3 regions of the Mycobacterium sp. C31M genome follow, and region 1 is predicted to be linked to each of the others. Evidence: predicted binding sites of a transcription regulator. Region 1 holds the regulator's gene; each other region holds the start of a gene.
What was found. Region 1 encodes LexA, which represses DNA repair genes until DNA is damaged. Its sites were predicted from a motif close to CGAACANNTGTTCG; they were not measured.
Positions count from the first base shown of each region.

Region 2: ACLBYA_RS21420 (DUF222 domain-containing protein) is a predicted target of LexA. The motif match lies at 2,375-2,388, and genes of this name have one in related genera.
Region 3: ACLBYA_RS06260 (DUF222 domain-containing protein) is a predicted target of LexA. The motif match lies at 3,281-3,294, and genes of this name have one in related genera.

Region 1 is NZ_JBKFAX010000010.1:111,094-116,605, forward strand. Features, by position in the region: gene ACLBYA_RS16650 (LGFP repeat-containing protein) at 1-1,712, shown strand, start outside; gene lexA (transcriptional repressor LexA) at 1,713-2,387, opposite strand; gene ACLBYA_RS16660 (oxygenase MpaB family protein) at 2,449-2,877, opposite strand; gene ACLBYA_RS16665 (TetR/AcrR family transcriptional regulator) at 2,876-3,382, shown strand; gene ACLBYA_RS16670 (hypothetical protein) at 3,383-3,745, opposite strand; gene ACLBYA_RS16675 (LysM peptidoglycan-binding domain-containing protein) at 3,896-4,402, shown strand; gene nrdR (transcriptional regulator NrdR) at 4,503-4,967, shown strand; gene ACLBYA_RS16685 (PhzF family phenazine biosynthesis protein) at 4,972-5,512, opposite strand, start outside.
Region 2 is NZ_JBKFAX010000014.1:132,102-137,613, reverse strand. Features, by position in the region: gene ACLBYA_RS21425 (MFS transporter) at 1-955, shown strand, start outside; gene ACLBYA_RS21420 (DUF222 domain-containing protein) at 934-2,370, opposite strand; gene ACLBYA_RS21415 (hypothetical protein) at 2,490-2,696, opposite strand; gene ACLBYA_RS21410 (hypothetical protein) at 2,695-3,015, shown strand; gene ACLBYA_RS21405 (hypothetical protein) at 3,313-3,627, shown strand; gene ACLBYA_RS21400 (class I SAM-dependent methyltransferase) at 3,667-4,305, shown strand; gene ACLBYA_RS21395 (hypothetical protein) at 4,280-4,939, opposite strand; gene ACLBYA_RS21390 (exodeoxyribonuclease III) at 4,939-5,512, opposite strand, start outside.
Region 3 is NZ_JBKFAX010000003.1:283,280-288,791, reverse strand. Features, by position in the region: gene ACLBYA_RS06275 (FadR/GntR family transcriptional regulator) at 1-341, opposite strand, end outside; gene ACLBYA_RS06270 (gamma carbonic anhydrase family protein) at 427-954, opposite strand; gene lysE (L-lysine exporter) at 1,089-1,688, shown strand; gene ACLBYA_RS06260 (DUF222 domain-containing protein) at 1,819-3,105, opposite strand; gene ACLBYA_RS06255 (alpha/beta hydrolase) at 3,538-4,293, shown strand; gene ACLBYA_RS06250 (VOC family protein) at 4,277-4,636, opposite strand; gene ACLBYA_RS06245 (thiol-disulfide oxidoreductase DCC family protein) at 4,644-5,027, opposite strand; gene glgX (glycogen debranching protein GlgX) at 5,151-5,512, shown strand, end outside.

The DNA.
Region 1 (5,512 bases):
GCGCCGCCAACAGCCGCAACGTCACCTTCAACGCACCCGACAGCCCGGTCATCTTCTGGACCCCGGACACCGGTGCCCGGGTAGTCCGCGGCGCGATCAACAGCGCCTGGGACGCCGTGGGCGGCTCGGCCGGTGTCCTGGGTGTGCCCAGCGATGACGAGACCACCAACGGCGATGTCGTCGCGCAGAAGTTCACCGGCGGCGAGATCTCCTGGGATCGCAAGACCCGCACCTTCACCACCACTCCGCCCGAGCTGGCCGGCCAGCTGGGTGCGGTCGAAGTGCCCTCGGATGCCACCTCGGCGATCGCCGCGGCGCGTCGGGCCGCCGGTGGCGCGCTCGGCCCGCTGGGTGCCGAGGAGGGCGCGCAGTACGCGATCGGCGCCGACGGTGTCGGGCAGAACTACACCGGCGGCAAGATCTTCTACAGCCCGGCCACCGGCGCCAATGTGGTGACCGGTCAGGTGCTGGCCAAGTACGAGAGTGTCGGCGGCCCCACCGGTGACCTCGGGTTCCCCACCGCGAGTGAGGGTGACGGCGGGCTGGCCCCGCAGAGCGCGGTGGTGCCGTTCGCCGCCGAGGACAAGCCGGTCATCTTCTGGACCCCTGATTTCGGCGCGGTGATCGTCCGCGGCGCGATGAACGCGGCCTGGGACAAGCTCGGCGGCGCGACCGGTGAACTCGGCGCGCCCAAGACCGATCAGACCGACAACGGCGGTGTCATCACTCAGCAGTTCAGTGGCGGCTCGATCTCCTGGGACAAGGCCGCCAACAGATTCAGCACCGAGCCCGCCGGGCTGCAGTCGCAGCTGGCCGGCCTGGAGGTGCCCGGCGCGGACGCGCCGCAGGCACCCGCCGAGTCCCCGGAAGCCGCACCGGCCGCCGATGGCGACAAGTGGTACACCTGGCGCTGGTGGTGGTTGCTCGGCCTGATCCCGCTGCTGGGTCTGATCGCCGTGATCGCCGTCGCGGTGCTGCGTAACCGGCGGCCACGCGAAGACGATCACCTCGACGAACCGTATGACCGCGGCTACGGCGGCTACGAGGACCGGTACGAGAGCCGGGAGGACGAGTTCCATACCGGACCCGCCAACGACTACGTCCAGCCCAGTCAGTGGGCGTCGGTGCCCGCGGACAGCGAGACCCCGCCATATGCCAAGCGCACGGCGGAGGCCGGTCTGGCCCCGGCCGAGGACGTCGTCGACGAGCCCGACGACTTCGACCGGGATGTCGACGATGCCGACGAGCATGAGTACGAATACGGCGCCGACGACCGCTTCGGCGACGAACTGGAGACCCCGGATATCGCGGCCGAACCGCCGGCCGACTTGCCATTGTTCGACGATGACGCCATCGACACCGCGCCGACCCGGATCGAGTCGCTGCCGTTCGAGTCCGCACTTGAGGAGCCGGTGCTCGCGGAGCCCGAACCGGAGCCGCGGCTGGAGCAGCCGACGGCGGTGATGGACGTCCCGAGCGGGCGACACGCCGCTGCCTCATCAGATGACGAGGCCGACGACGCCGGCTGGACCTCCATGCGGCTGGCCACCACCGACCGGTACCGGGCGCCCGAGGGCTATCCGGTCAAGGCCGATACCAAGACCGGCCTGTACTGGGCGCCGGGCAGCCGTGGCTACCGCGACACCGAGGCCGAGATCTGGTTCGCCAGTGAGGAATTCGCACAGGCGAACGGGTTCATCCGGGCAGACTGATCAGACCTTGCGGATGACGGTGACGACCTTGCCCAGGATGACGGCGTCGTTCCCGTCGATCGGGTCGAACGCCGGGTTGTGCGGCATCAGCCACACCTGACCACGGGTCCGCTTGAAGGTCTTCACGGTGGCCTCACCGTCGATCATTGCGGCGACGATATCGCCGTTGTCGGCGACGTTCTGCTGCCGGACGACCACCCAGTCGCCATCGCAGATCGCCGCGTCGATCATCGACTCGCCGACCACCTTGAGCAGGAACAGCGAACCCTCGCCGACCAACTCGCGGGGCAGCGGGAAGACGTCCTCGACGGCCTCCTCGGCCAGGATGGGTCCGCCGGCCGCGATCCGGCCGAGCACCGGTACGAACGTCGGCTCGGGCAGGCTGTCGGAGCCCGCCACATCCGTAGCCACGATGGGTGTGACGTTGTCGTCGGCCCCGCGGACGTCCACCGCGCGCGGGCGGTTGGGGTCGCGGCGCAGGTAGCCCTTTTTCTCCAGGGTGCGCAACTGGTGCGCCACCGATGACGTCGAGGTCAACCCGACGGCGTCGCCGATCTCCCGGATGCTCGGTGGATAACCGCGAGTGGTGACCGAGGTACGGATGACCTCGAGAATGGTGCGCTGACGCTCGGTCAGACCGGAGCGTGCCTCAGGGGTGTTGGTGCTGTCGCTCATATGGCCGAATGTAGTCGCCACGCCCGAGATAATCAAACATGTGTTCGAGGCGTGTCGTGGCTCAGCGGCGGCGCGGTATCCCCGTCGACCACAGCGCCCAGGCGATCGGCACCGGCTGGAAGAACAATCGCAAGGCCAGCGAGAAGTAGGTCAGGCGGTCCGGCAGCACCCGGTAGGCGAAGCGGATGGCCCGGTAGATGCGCTGAAGCTCGCGCTCCTCGTCCGCGCTCCAGGTGACACCGAGTTTGGCGCGCAGCCGCGGGTCGAGCAGCCCGATCACCGACAGATAGTTCAGCCGCAGGCCGGGTCGCAGGGCCCGGCGCGCCACCGGATGCAGCACCCGGGGCGCCGACGGCGGCAGTTCCACCTTGCCGGTTTTCATCTCCTCGATCAGCTGACGGGCCTGCGGAGTGGCTTCCAGCCGGTCGACCCATGATTCGAAGTAGGCGTCCATCTCGGCGGGGGTGTTCGGGTAGTCGCGCATCGGCATGTGCAACAGCCGGGGCCAGTCTGCGGTTGTCGCGCAGCAGTTCCACCTTCTCGGCAACGGCCTCGGTGCCGCCGTAGGTCCAGCGCAGCACCGAGTCCACCGACCGGATCGCGCGACCGCCCGGATCGCGCGACCGCCCGGATCGCCGTGGAAGGCGGCCGAACAGGCGCCGGCGATCGAGGAGCTGTTGCGGTCGGTCGCCATGGCCGCGCCCGAGACCCGGCTCATCCGCCATCTGGCCGAGCGGCCCGACCATGTACGCACATTCGACAACATCTCCGGGTTGAACGCCACCCTGCTGGCGATGGCCACCCTGCACATGGGCCACTACCGGGACCGGTATCGCGACGACCTCAGCGCCAGGGCGCTGGCCTGGCTGTTCTACAACATGGCTGTGGCGACCACACTGCGCTATATCGAGAGCGACGATCCGATCAGTCTCGACGAGCTGCGGCGCGGCCTGAGGTTCGCCTCCACCGGTCTGCTGGCCGGCGGCCGCGGCTGATCAGCGCTTGCCGCCGGGAATCCGGTCGGCGATCCAGCCGAGGCGGGCGACCGTACTCTCCAGCGGGTCGATGACCTCGGCCAACCGTTGGATGGTGGGCAGCCGCTGGGAGATCAGGCCCGCCTCGGCGGCGATCTTCTCGGCGTGCACGTCGATGCCGTGCGCCGATTCGCTGAGCCCGGTGATCTGGGTGGCGATGGTCTCAGCATGCCGGTTGATGCCGGCGGCGCTCTCGCTGAGTGCGGCGATGTTCTCCGCGATGAACTGGGCCGAGCGGCGTAGTTCGGAGATGTCCTCCAGGGCCTGAATGGCCAGCGCGATCAGTGCGCGCGGCGAACGCCTGGTCCGGCCGGTGGTCGTCATGGGGTCATTCAACACGTCGGCCGCGCTCACTTGTCGGTGGTCGCCGCTATCGTTTCGCAACAGTTCGATCACGTGTTCTATTCATCGAACAGATGATCGATTAGTATTTCGAACATAGAAGCGAACGTTACTCACCGGGAGGTAAGGCACATGACGATTCTCGAGGCACGAAGCGATGTGCGCGGCCGTTCGGCTGTCCGGCCGCAGGAGTTGGAGCGCCGCCCGGCGGCGGCCGCCGAGGTATGGCCGCTGCCGCGCGATGTCGTGGTGCGAAGGCGTCGCCGGCCGCAGACCCGTCGGCCCGGTGGTGGCGCGGTCGGGTATCGCGGTACCGGTGTGCTGATGTCGCGCGCATCGCACCGTCGCCGGCCCATCACACCCGTCGCGACAGTGTTGTTGGCGCTGCTCGCCGGTGGTTTCACGCTCTGGCTGGGGCTGGTGGCCCAGGTCGGCGCCCCCGCCGCCGAGCAGCAGGTCCAGATGCCGACCCGGCTGTCGGTCGTCGAGGTGCAGACGGGGGAGACGCTGCAGAGCATCGCGGCCCGGGTGGCGCCCGATGTGCCCGCCGACTCGGTGGTGCAGCGCATCCGTGAGCTCAACAAGCTCGACACCGCCGCGGTGCGGGTGGGTCAGACCCTGATCGCACCCATCGGCTGAGGCCGTGCTCATCGGCACGGGAGTGCGACGGCCCCGGATCGTGCAGGTACGCTCGGAAGCGTCAAATCTGGGCCACCTGTGGTACGGCGAAGGAGCGGTGATGCACTGTCCGTTCTGTCGTCATCCGGACTCGCGTGTCGTCGATTCCCGCGAGACCGACGAAGGTCAGGCCATCCGGCGTCGACGTTCCTGCCCCGAGTGTGGGCGGCGGTTCACCACTGTGGAGACCGCGGTGTTGGCTGTGGTCAAGCGCAGCGGTGTCACTGAGCCCTTCAGCAGGGAAAAGGTCATCAAAGGCGTGCGGCGTGCCTGCCAGGGGCGCGATGTCGACGATGACGCACTCAATCTGCTCGCCCAGCAGGTCGAGGACGCGGTGCGGGCCGCGGGCTCTCCCGAAATCCCTAGCAACGAGGTCGGACTGGCCATTCTGGGCCCGCTGCGCGATCTCGACGAGGTGGCCTATCTGCGGTTCGCCTCGGTGTACCGGTCGTTCTCGTCGGCCGACGATTTTGAACGCGAGATCGAGGCGCTGCGCGCCCATCGTCGCGTCGGCACCTCCGGCTGACCGTTCAGTCGATCTGCCGGACACCGTCCTCGATGACGCGACCGGCCACCTTCACCCAGCCCGCCGGATCCCACCAGGTGCGGATCTCGGAGCCCTTGCCCTGCGTTATCAGCAGGTCACGGCTCAGATAGTCGGTCATCCGCACCGCCGCTGCGCCGGTGGCCTCGTCCTCGGCGATCCCCAGGTGCGGGGCGAACATTCGCGATCGCAGCGCACCCGCCGCACGATCGGTCCAGGCCCACACGTAGTGCTCGATGTCGTCGCCGTAATCGGCCGGATCGGCGGCGAGCACCTGCTCGGCCGAATCGAGGTCGTAGACCGCCAACTCGGGCGCCCACTCCGACCGCGCACTGATCGCGGTGAACTCGTCGTCGACATAGTCGACCTGTACCAGTCCGGCCGGCACCTGCAAGGTGCGCACCGGGACACCTCGCTGCTTCAACCACCACGAAGTGCCGACGGTCGGATGTCCGGCAAACGGTAACTCGGTTGCCGGGGTGAAGATCCGCACATGCGCGGTCGCCGCGCCGGGATCCGGGATATCG
Region 2 (5,512 bases), on a different contig from region 1:
CTGGGTGCTCGGATCGATCATTGCCGGGCTGGCGATCCTGGTGGCGTTCTGCCTGATCGAGCTGCGGGTCGACCAACCGATGGTGGACATCCGGTTGTTCCGCTCGGCGGCATTCGGGATGGGTAACCTCGCCGGGCTGATGTCCTCGGTGGGGCGTGGCGGGTTGCAGTTCATGCTCATCATCTGGTTGCAGGGCATCTGGCTGCCGTTGCACGGCTACAGCTTCGAGTCGACACCGCTGTGGGCGGGTATTTATCTGTTGCCGGTGACGGTCGGCTTCCTGGTGGCCGCGCCGCTGGCCGGAACACTGGCCGACCGGTTCGGTGCCCGGCCGTTGACCGTCGGCGGCATGCTGCTGATGGCACTGTCTTTCGTTGCCCTGCTGATGATCCCGGTCAACTTCGACTACTGGATCTTCGCGCTGCTGGTCTTCCTGAACGGACTCGGTGGTGGCATCTTCACTGCACCCAATACCGCGGCCATCATGTCGAGCGTGCCCGCGTCGCAGCGTGGCGCCGCCTCGGGTGTGCGGGCGACCTTTTTCAACGCCGGGTCCTCGCTTTCCATCGGCATCTTCTTCTCGCTGATGATCGTCGGTTTGGCCAACTCGCTGCCGTCTGCGATGAGCAGTGGGCTGCAGGCGCAGGGTGTTCCGGCGTCGGTGGCCCATGAAGTGGCCAATATGCCGCCGGTGGGCAGCCTGTTCGCCGCGTTTCTGGGCTACAACCCGATCGACGAACTGCTCGGGCCGTCGGGTGTGCTGGAGAACCCGGCCGTCAACGCCGAGGTGTTGACCGGCAAGACCTTCTTTCCCGAATTGATCACCGAACCCTTCCATTCCGGGCTGACAGTCGTGTTCCTGGCCGCGGCGGTGATGATGCTGATCGGGGCGGTGGCGTCGATGTTCAGCGCAGGCCGGTACAGCGCGGGTGCTCAGAACGGTGGTGGTTCGTAGGTCGCCTCCAGCCAGGCCTGTTGCTCGAATTCGGCCTGTTCGCGCCTGCGGTCGTTGGCCGTGCGTTCGGCGTTGACGGCATCAAGGCGGCTCTGCTTCCGGGAGCGTTGCCGCAGTGGCATTTTGAGGCACCTGCCGGCGGTCGCGGGTGGGACGGGTTGCAAACCTGGTTCGCCGGTCGGATCGCCCAATGCCGGGAACCAGTGTCCGCCTTCGGGTTCGGTGGTGTACACGTGCCCGGTGGGTGATGTCCAGACGATTGTGCCACCGGGCAACTGCTCATCGGACCAGCCGAGCAGGAAAGTTTTGATCAAATGATGGAGTCGGCATAGGCATTTCAGGTTCGACGGATGCGTCGGACCTGCGGGATACGGCACGGTGTGGTCGATATCGCAGTTCCACGCCGAGACCTCGCAGCCCGGCCAGCGGCAGGTCAGATCACGCGTGCGCACGAATTCGGCGAGCTTGGTCGAGGGGTCGTGTCGACCTTCGCAGCAATCGGGGGGAATGCTGACATCGCTGACTGTTCCCTGCGTGCACAGCGCCTGTAATGCCGAGGCTGTGATCATTCCGTAGCCGGGCATTATCGCCGTCGTGCGCGCCCGGTCGGCGACGACGTGCACGATCAGTTTGGCGCGCGGTGTCGTGCCGGTCGGCGGTAAAGGCTCGACCGGGCAATCGGATTGGTCGCACTGACAGGTCCAGACCTGTCCGGCGAACACTGCCAGGAACGCATCGGCCCGCAGCTGTTTCTTGGTGCGAGGGTCGCCGGAACACACGGTGGCGGCCATCGCTTCCAATACTGCCTCCATCGCTGCGACGGCTGCGGCGTCGAGGGTGCCGTAGACCTCGGCGGTGCCGTCGCCGTTGGGGCAGGACCCGATGTGCCGCTCGGCCCGGATCTCTTCACGGATTCGCACGGCGTCGGGGTCTTGGGCGGCGATCACACCGTTGATCCGGGACTCCAGTTTCGGGTCAGATAATCGCACCCATTTGGGCACACACTCGGCCAGTCGGTCGTCGACGCGCGCCATGATCTCGTCGTCGACGATCAGGCAGGTGTGCGAGACGATGGTCGACAGCATCCGGTAGTCAAGCAATCCGGTCTTGGCGACATGTAAGACCCGCGGCAGTCGGGTGTAGAGCGCGATGGCCATCTTGACCTGCGCCGCGGCGCGACAGCGGCTGATCGCCAGGCCGGTGGCGACCTCGGCGACCAGGCTGGTGTGCCCGTCGATGGCCCAGCACAGTTTCTCGGTGTCGTCCTCGGGAGAGCGCACCTCGTAGAGCTGGCCGATCGCGAACAGTCGGCGTGCTCCGCAGGCGTTCTCCTCCCGCGACTCGGCGCCCATGTTCTCGACCGCCAGCCAGGCGCGGTCCTCTTCTTCCTCGATATCCAACCCCGTGTCGTACATTTATCGAACATACATTCGATAATCGACAAGTTCGGGGCCGCGCAGCCGTCCCCGTCGATTGGCTCGCCTAGCGAAAAGGTCGGGGCCGCAGTCGTATCGGCCGCTATTGGCTAGCTCACCTAATCGACGGGGACCTGTTTCGCCCCGGTCTTGCGGATCCCGGCCAGTACCACGCTCACGACGGGCTCGGCATCGGTACGGGTGAACCGCTGGGCGCCCCGGTCGATGATGAGGTGAACGGGACCGGAGATCAGCTCGCCGAGGAACCCGCTGTCCACCGCCGGTAGTTCGCCCCTCATGACGGCGGCATCCACGCGCTGTCGCATGGCGGGCTACAACCTGGCAATCGGCCTCGTGGTGCCCGAGCGGCACGGGACGATCACCGGACTGGTCTCGGTGATGACGGCTCTCGGATCGGTGTTCTTCACCTTCGTGGGCCGCGAAGTACTGACCGCGGGACCAAGCCTGTATGTCGTGTTGGCGGGGCTGGTCTTCGCGCTCGCCGCGGTGCCGGCGTTGAAGCTGGCGAGCTCTGCTGGGCGCCGATGGGCACATGCTGGCCGACTTGGCGCGCCGTGTCGCGTGGCAGGTTTTGCCAACAGTTTGCCCGCTCGTGCGCACCGATCGATCAGGCCGGCGGCGTAGCGCTTTGTGGATGATGTGACGGCGGTCACTTGAGGTGAGCTCATCGTGGCTGGTCCGTATGGGTGCGCAGCTTTGCTAAGAATTGCTTTTGCAAATCGCCGAATGGCCTTTTGTCCGCATATTCAAGATCATTAACAGTCGCTGTAAAGAAAGTTGATTGACAGTGCAACGTAATAGCTTGAAATGAGAACGAAAACTGGCTGAAATGATCATGAGCAGTGGAAATAATGATCATTGGTGAACGGAAAAGATGTACAGTCTGGCTGGTCAGTATCTTTTTCCAGGGGGGTCAGCAAAATGAAGAAAACCATCGTGGGGGCAATCTCCGGAGCATTTGCCGTGTGTGCACTGGCGGGGGCCGGGGTAGCGCAGGCGGCTCCGTTCGACTACATCGACAACCCGAGCCCGTTCGACATCCTGCAGGATGACGGCACGATTCTGGACACCAACCCCAGCCCATGGGACTTCGCCAACGACTCGATCGAGCTGCCCTTCGGTGGCCGCCTACAGATCGTGAACTACGACGGCGATTTCGGCCCGGGCTTCCAGGGACACAAAGGATCGCGTGGAGCCGACCGCAGCGGGCCGCGGTCGGCAGGTGCACCCGGATAGCCGGAGTTGCTGACCTGACCCGCGCCTACACTCGGGGCGGTGACGACGCAACGCCGGGCCTTCAACGACGCGATCACCAAGTTCTGGAGCTTCGCCGCGCCGGCATACGACCAGGGCTGCTTGCAGCGCCTGGTCTACCGGCCGGCCCAGGACGAGGTGATCGCCCAACTCCGGCAGCGCGGTGCCCGGCAGATCGCGGATATCGCCTGCGGTACCGGCATCCTGGCCGACCGCATCCAGCGCGAACTCCAGCCCGACGAGGTCTACGGGCTGGACATGTCCGACGGCATGCTGGCTCAGGCCCGCAAGCGCTCCGACCAGATCCGTTGGATGTCCGCGCCCGCCGAACAACTGCCGTTCACCGACGAGTTTCTCGATGCCGTCGTCACCACCTCGGCCTTCCACTTCTTCGACCAGCCCGCCGCACTGACGGAGTTCCACCGCGTCCTCCAACCCGGCGGCATGGCCGCGGTGACGACCATGAGCCCCCGCCAGGCGTTCCCGCCGCTACACGCCATCTCTGCCGGCCTCGGCGCACCGGCGCACGCGCCGACCCCGGAGGCCATGCGCAAACTCTTCGAAGACGCCGGGTTCGAGGTCGCCGATCAGCACCGGGTCAAGCGGCCGGTCTGGACGCCCGTCTCCGATCTGATCACTGTGGGCGTGAAGGCCCGCTGAGCCACTGCCGTCCCGCCTTGGCGGCCCGATGCAGCGCGCCGTACTCGCCCACGTAGGCGGACAGCGCTCCCAACAACGGCAGCATGCCTATATAGCGGAAGACCGCGCGCGGACGCGGGCGCTTGGCCAACTCGTCCCCGACAGAGTTCAGGATCCCGGCCAAATGCCACAGCTTCTGGACGACACCCTCCGGCCACGGTTCGTCGGCGTCGGCCGGCGGCGGATCCGGGATATCCCGCTCGCACAACACCGCCGCCAGCAGTCGGGCCACAGTGGTGCGATCGGTCACCCCGTACTCGCGGGCCACCGCACACAGGATCAGCGCCTGCGAGGCGAAGCCCAGCAGGTCCTGGATGGGCAGCCGAGCGGCCAACGCACCCAGCGCACCGGGCCAGGCCACCGCCACGGTGTCCAACGCCCCCACCCGCCAGATCCACCAACTGATCCGCTCATCACGGGTCTTCTGATGCCAGGCATCGGTGCCCGGGATGTCCAGGAACTCCAGCCGGTCGCGTATGTCCAGCGGATCGAACTCGGCCAGCACGTCGAGGATCAGGCCCGCCAACCCTGCGGCCCGGCCCAGGGTTTCGGCGACGTCGGCATCCGAGATCGCGACCTTCGGTAACAACTCCATCAGGACACCTCCACCAGTACGGGGGCATGGTCGCTGGGCGCCTTGCCTTTTCGTTCCTCCCGCACGATCTCGGCATGCGTCACCCGGGTGGCGAACTCGGGAGATCCCAGGATGAAATCGATGCGCATGCCCTGCCGTTTGGGGAACCGCAGCTGCGTGTAATCCCAGTAGGTGTACACCCCGGGCCCGGGCGTGTACGGGCGCACGACGTCGGTGAAGCCGGCGTCGAGCATGGCCTGGAATGCCGCGCGTTCCGGTGCGGACACGTGCGTAGAGTCAGAGAAGACCTCCATATCCCAGACGTCCTCGTCGGTTGGGGCGATGTTCCAGTCGCCGGTCAGCGCGACCGGACCTGGCCACGACGCCGCCGAGACACGCAGGGCTTCAAGCCATTCGAGCTTATAGGGATAATGCGGATCGGCCAGCGCGCGGCCATTGGGAATATACAGGCTCCAGATCCGGACACCGTTGCACGTGGCGCCGATCGCGCGGGCCTCGGCGACATCGTTCCAACTGGGCTGGCCGGGGAATCCCACGGTGACATCGTCCAGCCCGACGCGGGAGGCGATGGCG
Region 3 (5,512 bases), on a different contig from region 1:
CGGGTCTCGATCATGTCGTCCTGGGTGAACGATGCCAGTTGCAGGTGGATGCGCAGGACCATTCCCATACCCGCGGTGCTGTCCTTGACGATCCGCGATCCCGAGGTCGGACCGGATCCGGTGCCGGCCTCGACGACGCCGATGGCCTCCAGGATGCGCAGCGCCTCCCGGACCGCTCCCCGGCTGACCCCGAGCGCCTCGGCGAACTGCCGTTCCGGCGGTAGCCGGTCACCGGCCTTGAGCTTGCCGGTGTTGAGCCGGTGCTCGATCTCGGCGACCACCTGCTCATGTGTGCGCAGGCGTGGGAGCGGGCGCCACTCGGATGACGTTGGCTCCGACACGTGTCCCTCTACCCCTGTCGCGGATTCGATCGTGGGTCAACTGTACCGACCACATCGTGGTTCGCCCGTGAACCGGGGAACAAGATCAGGGCTTCTGCGCGTCCCGGTGCACACCGAGCAGGTATTCGTAGGCCGGCGCGTTCACCCCGTTGGACTCGATCTCCTCGGCGGTGAGCTCGCGGCGCACCTTGGCAGGCACCCCGGCGACCATCGACCGCGGCGGCACGACCATGCGCTGGGGCACGACCGCGCCCGGCGCGATGAGGGATTGCGCGCCGATGACCGCGCCGTTGCCGATCACCGAGCCCATCCCGATCAGGCAGTCGTCCTCGACCGTGCACCCGTGCAGCACCGCGTTGTGCCCGATGGTGACCCGCGCACCGATCTTGACCGGGAATCCGGGATCGGTGTGGATGGTCACGCTGTCCTGCACATTGGAGCCGGCGCCCAGTTCGATCGGCTCGAACTCCGCGCGCAGCGTCGCCGAATACCAGACGCTGACGTTCGCCCCGAGGAGGACACTTCCGATCACCGCGGCATTCGGTGCCACCCAGGATGTGGCGGCCAGCTTCGGCGTCCGGTCGGGAAGGGCGATGATCAGCGGTTCTGCCATACAGCCGATTCTGCCCAACGGGCACCGGGCACCCGCCTCGGGGTTGCCGCCACACCTTTGCACATTAGAACAGCTAATCAATCATAAGAATACTTAGCTGTACTTGATCTGCTCAGGACCCTACCGTCAATCCCATGGCATCACCGCTGTTCATCGGATTCCTGACCACCATGGCGCTCATCGCCGCCATCGGCGCGCAGAACGCCTTTGTGCTGCGCCAGGGCATCCGCGGTGAGCATGTGGTGCCGGTGATCGCGCTGTGCACGGTGTCGGACCTGATTCTCATCGCGGCGGGGATCGCCGGTGTCGGGGCGTTGATCACCGCGCACCCCACCGCGGTGACCGTCGTGAAGATCGGCGGTGCGGCCTTCCTGCTCGGCTACGGCCTACTGGCGGCCCGGCGCGCGTGGCGGCCGGGCACACTCACCCCGGCCGAGGAAACCCCGGTCCGACTGATCGAGGTGCTCCTGACGGCGGCCGCACTGACCTGGCTGAACCCGCATGTCTATCTGGACACCGTGGTGCTGCTCGGGTCCCTGGCCAACGACCACGGCGATCAGCGCTGGTTGTTCGGCGCCGGCGCGGTCGCGGCCAGCGCGCTGTGGTTCACCGGTCTGGGCCTGGGCGCGCGCCGATTGGCCGGACTGTTCGCGAGCCCGTCCACCTGGCGGGTGCTCGACGGCATCATCGCCGTGGTGATGGTCGCCCTCGGTGTGTGGATGGCGTTCTCCTAGCGCCCTGAGTCGTTGACCCCCGGGTGGCAGTCATACTGGCTACCAACGGAATTCGCGACGGATCGGCGACTCAGGACACTACGGTCCCGCAGTTCACTATGGAGTTGTCAAGGTGCCGTTGAGCTTTGAGTTATGCAGCGGTGGGTAGGTCGGTCAAGGTGCGTCTGGCATGCGACCGCAGATGGTCGGGTTGGGGTCCTGTCGGGTCGTGTGGTGGGATGAACCAGGGGTGGCGGTCGCGGCCGAGGTAGACCTGCCAATCACTGTGGTGGATCAGGGTGTGGTGCATCCGGCACAACAGCACCCCGCCGTCCAGGCAGGTGGTCCCGCCTTCGCTCCATGGGACGATGTGGTGGGCATCGCACCACGACACCGGCCGCCCACACCCCGGAAACGCACACCCACCATCCCTAATCCCCAACGCTTTCCGGATATGTGGCGGGAACAGGCGTTCGCTGCGGCCGACATCCAGTGGGACGCCGGTGTGGTCGACGATGACTCTGGTCAGGGTGCTGTCGCACGCGATCAGATCGGCGGTAGCCGTGCTGACCGGGCCGGTGAACCCGAGCTGATCCACGCGCTCGTCGGTGTTGGTGCCGGTCTGTGGTGGCCGGATCAGGGTGACGTGCGGCAGCACGCCCCCGGACATCGGCCGATCCGAATGCGACAGATAGGTGCGCACGATCTGCCCGAGCGCATCCGCCCGGCGCCGCCCGGGCGACCGCGGATCCGGTGAACCGTCCGGCAGCAGGACCGGTCGGGTCAGTGGATCCGAGGCCGCCATGAACTCTTCTGCGGTCTGCTGATCCAGATCCAGGGTGATGGCCGTACGACCTTCACCGGTGCGCACCACGGTCATGACGTTGAGGTCGGCGTCCTCGGCCACCGGCACTGCCCGATCACCGGGTGACTGTTTCGCGGCCCGGTCAATGGCGATCGCCCGCGCCTTCTCGGCCACCTCGGCCGGGGTGGTCTTGATCATCAACTTGGTCACCACCGTAGCCCGATCCTCCTCGGACAACGGCACCCGACTGTGCACGTGGGCGACCCCGAGCCCGACCGCGTCGGCGAACTCGATCCCGACCCCGCCCAGGCGTTGTGCCCGGGTCAACGCCGCCAGATCCGGAGCCGCACGGCCAACCCGCACAGCCCGTTGCGCCGCACCCGGGGACATCCCGATCGAGGTGAGCAGGTCAGATCCGGATTTCAGGTGCTTACGCGCCGGCACCCCGAGCCGTTCGGCGGCGGCGACCGCGGACGCGATCACGAAGTCGAACAGATTCCGCGCGGTCACCGCCGCCACCAGCACTGACAACAGCGCAGGCTCATCCACGATCCGTGGACTGTCCAGCAGGTGAAATAGCGTCCGCCCCACGTCCTCGTCGGGCACCGCCGATGGCGTCAGATCATCGATCAACGTATTCAGAAGAGACTCAAGACAAGCGGCGTCCATCGCGGGACCCACCTTCCCCACCAGGCCATCACGACCCGCACCAGCCAGCACGGCCCAACCGCCCCGAAGGGTAGGGTCGAACCTTGTCGACGACTCATGTCGCCGGCGCGTGCTCACCGAAGTGGGAGCAACAGCAATTCGAACATATGTTCGATATTACGCCGGGTTTGCAACCGCGGCAAGGGAAATACTTAAGAACTTCGTGGCAGTTTCGGAGGGCGGCGAACAATCGCGTACCCGGGGTTGCCGCGCCGAATCCAACCCCGGGTACGCGAGTTTCGCCGAAGCAGGCACGCGGGTCATGCCTCAAGACACCGGCGACAACCCGCCGCCTGCACCCGATCACTTACCTCCCGGGTAATTGCCGTGCGTCGTACTCCAGCAGATGATTGCGCCATGAACGAGAACGTGAGGCCGCCAGTTCTGTTGCTACACGGGGTTTTCGGGAGTCCCAGCCTGATCGCACCGTGGACTCGCTTCCTCGAAGACGCCGGTTACCGGGTCCATGTGCCCACCTTTCCGGGCCGCGAGCCCACCGACGACCGGGTGCTCGAACGGACCGGCGTCGCGGAATGCCTCGCGGTGGCGCTGCGCGCCTACGACGAGATCGGCGAACCGGCCATCGTGATCGGGCACAGTTTCGGCGGCTTCGTCGCCCAGAAGGTCGCCGCCGCAAGGGATTGTGTCGCACTCGTGCTGCTCGCATCGGTACCGCCCGGGGTGTTGTGGCCCCAGGTCCGCTCGCTGCCGCACCTGTTTCCGGTGCTGCCCGCGATCATGGCAGGCAGGGCGTTTCGGCCGTCGGCGGCCACCATGCGGGCGGTGCCGTTGAACACCCTGCCGCCGGACGAGGCTGCGGCCCTGATCCCGCGGCTGGTACGCGACTCGGGCCGGGTGTTTCGCACCATGTCACTGGGATCGCCCATCATGCGGGTCCGGGCAGGCGAGGTGACGTGCCCGGTGCTGGTCGCGGCCGCCGGGGCGGATCGTAATGTGGCGCCGTGGATGTCACGCCGGATCGCCGCCCGGTACGGCGCCGAGCGCCATGACTATCCCGGTCTGCCGCATTGGATCATCGCAGAATCCGCACTGCCCCAAGTGGGTCCGCCGACACTGGAGTGGCTGGACCGCACGCTCAGAACATCGCGGTGAGACAGAACGGATGGCCCACCGGGTCGAGCAGCACACGCCACTTCGCCGGGTCGGGCTGCACGTCGGCCACGGTGGCGCCGAGGTCCACCAGCCGCCGCTGTTCGATGTCGAGGTCGTCGACCGACAGGTCGAGATGCAGTTGTTTGGGGACGGTGCCCGCCGGCCACGTCGGTGGGCGGTGGGCGGGGATACGTTCGGAGGTCAGCAACATCGCCGGTCCGGCGAGCACCACCAGGTCGGGCGTCGACCGCACCTCCTCATATCCGAGCGCAGCGCGATAAAAATCGCCCAGGGCGCGCGGGTCGGGGCAGTCGATCGCCACCGCACCCAGCCGGATACTCACGCCGAGATCACGCCGCGCATTGTTTCGGGTGTGCCTCACACAACGGGGTGACGCCCTTGAAGCGGTAACGGTGTTCGGCGACCCACCGGTAGACCCGCTCTTGCGACCTTCCGATGCCGGGCACGGTGTACACGACGAGCGGCAGTCGGGTGCCCAGCGCCGTCGCTACCGCGGCATTCATCGCCTTCGCACCGCCGTACACCGCTCCCGTCGAGTCGAGCCACCACACCGATTCCTTGAGCCGCTCGGCGTCCACGCCGACGCGTTCGATGACACCGGGTGCCTGCATGGGTTCGGTTCGCAACCTGCCGGTTCGGTCCATCCGCAGCAGTCGGTTGCGCACCCGGGTGCACATTCCACACTTTCCGTCGAAGATGAGTACACCGTCCATACCGGCGATTCTGCTCTCGCTCAGGGTGACCTGCCATAGCCCAGGGACGTGATGGAACTCGCAGCGTAGGGATGGCGCTCAGCGGGTACCCGCTGTGTCCGCTCGGTCTAGTGAAGGAACCCCATGCCGGAAACCCCCAGTCCGCCCTCCCCCGCCCCCGCTCAAGAGGTGTGGCCCGGTAAGGCGTATCCGCTGGGTGCGACCTATGACGGGTCCGGCACCAACTTCGCGCTGTTCAGCGAGGTCGCCGAGAAGGTCGAACTGTGCCTGTTCGATGCGGACGGCACCGAGACGCGGTTCCGGCTACCCGAGGTCGACGGTTTCATCTGGCACGGTTTCCTGCCGGCCGTCGAACCCGGACAGCGCTACGGCTACCGCGTGCACGGGCCGTACGACCCGGCCGCCGGGCACCGGTGTAACCCGAACAAGCTGCTGATCGACCCGTATGCCAAGGCCATCGACGGGGTGTTCCAGTGGGACCAGTC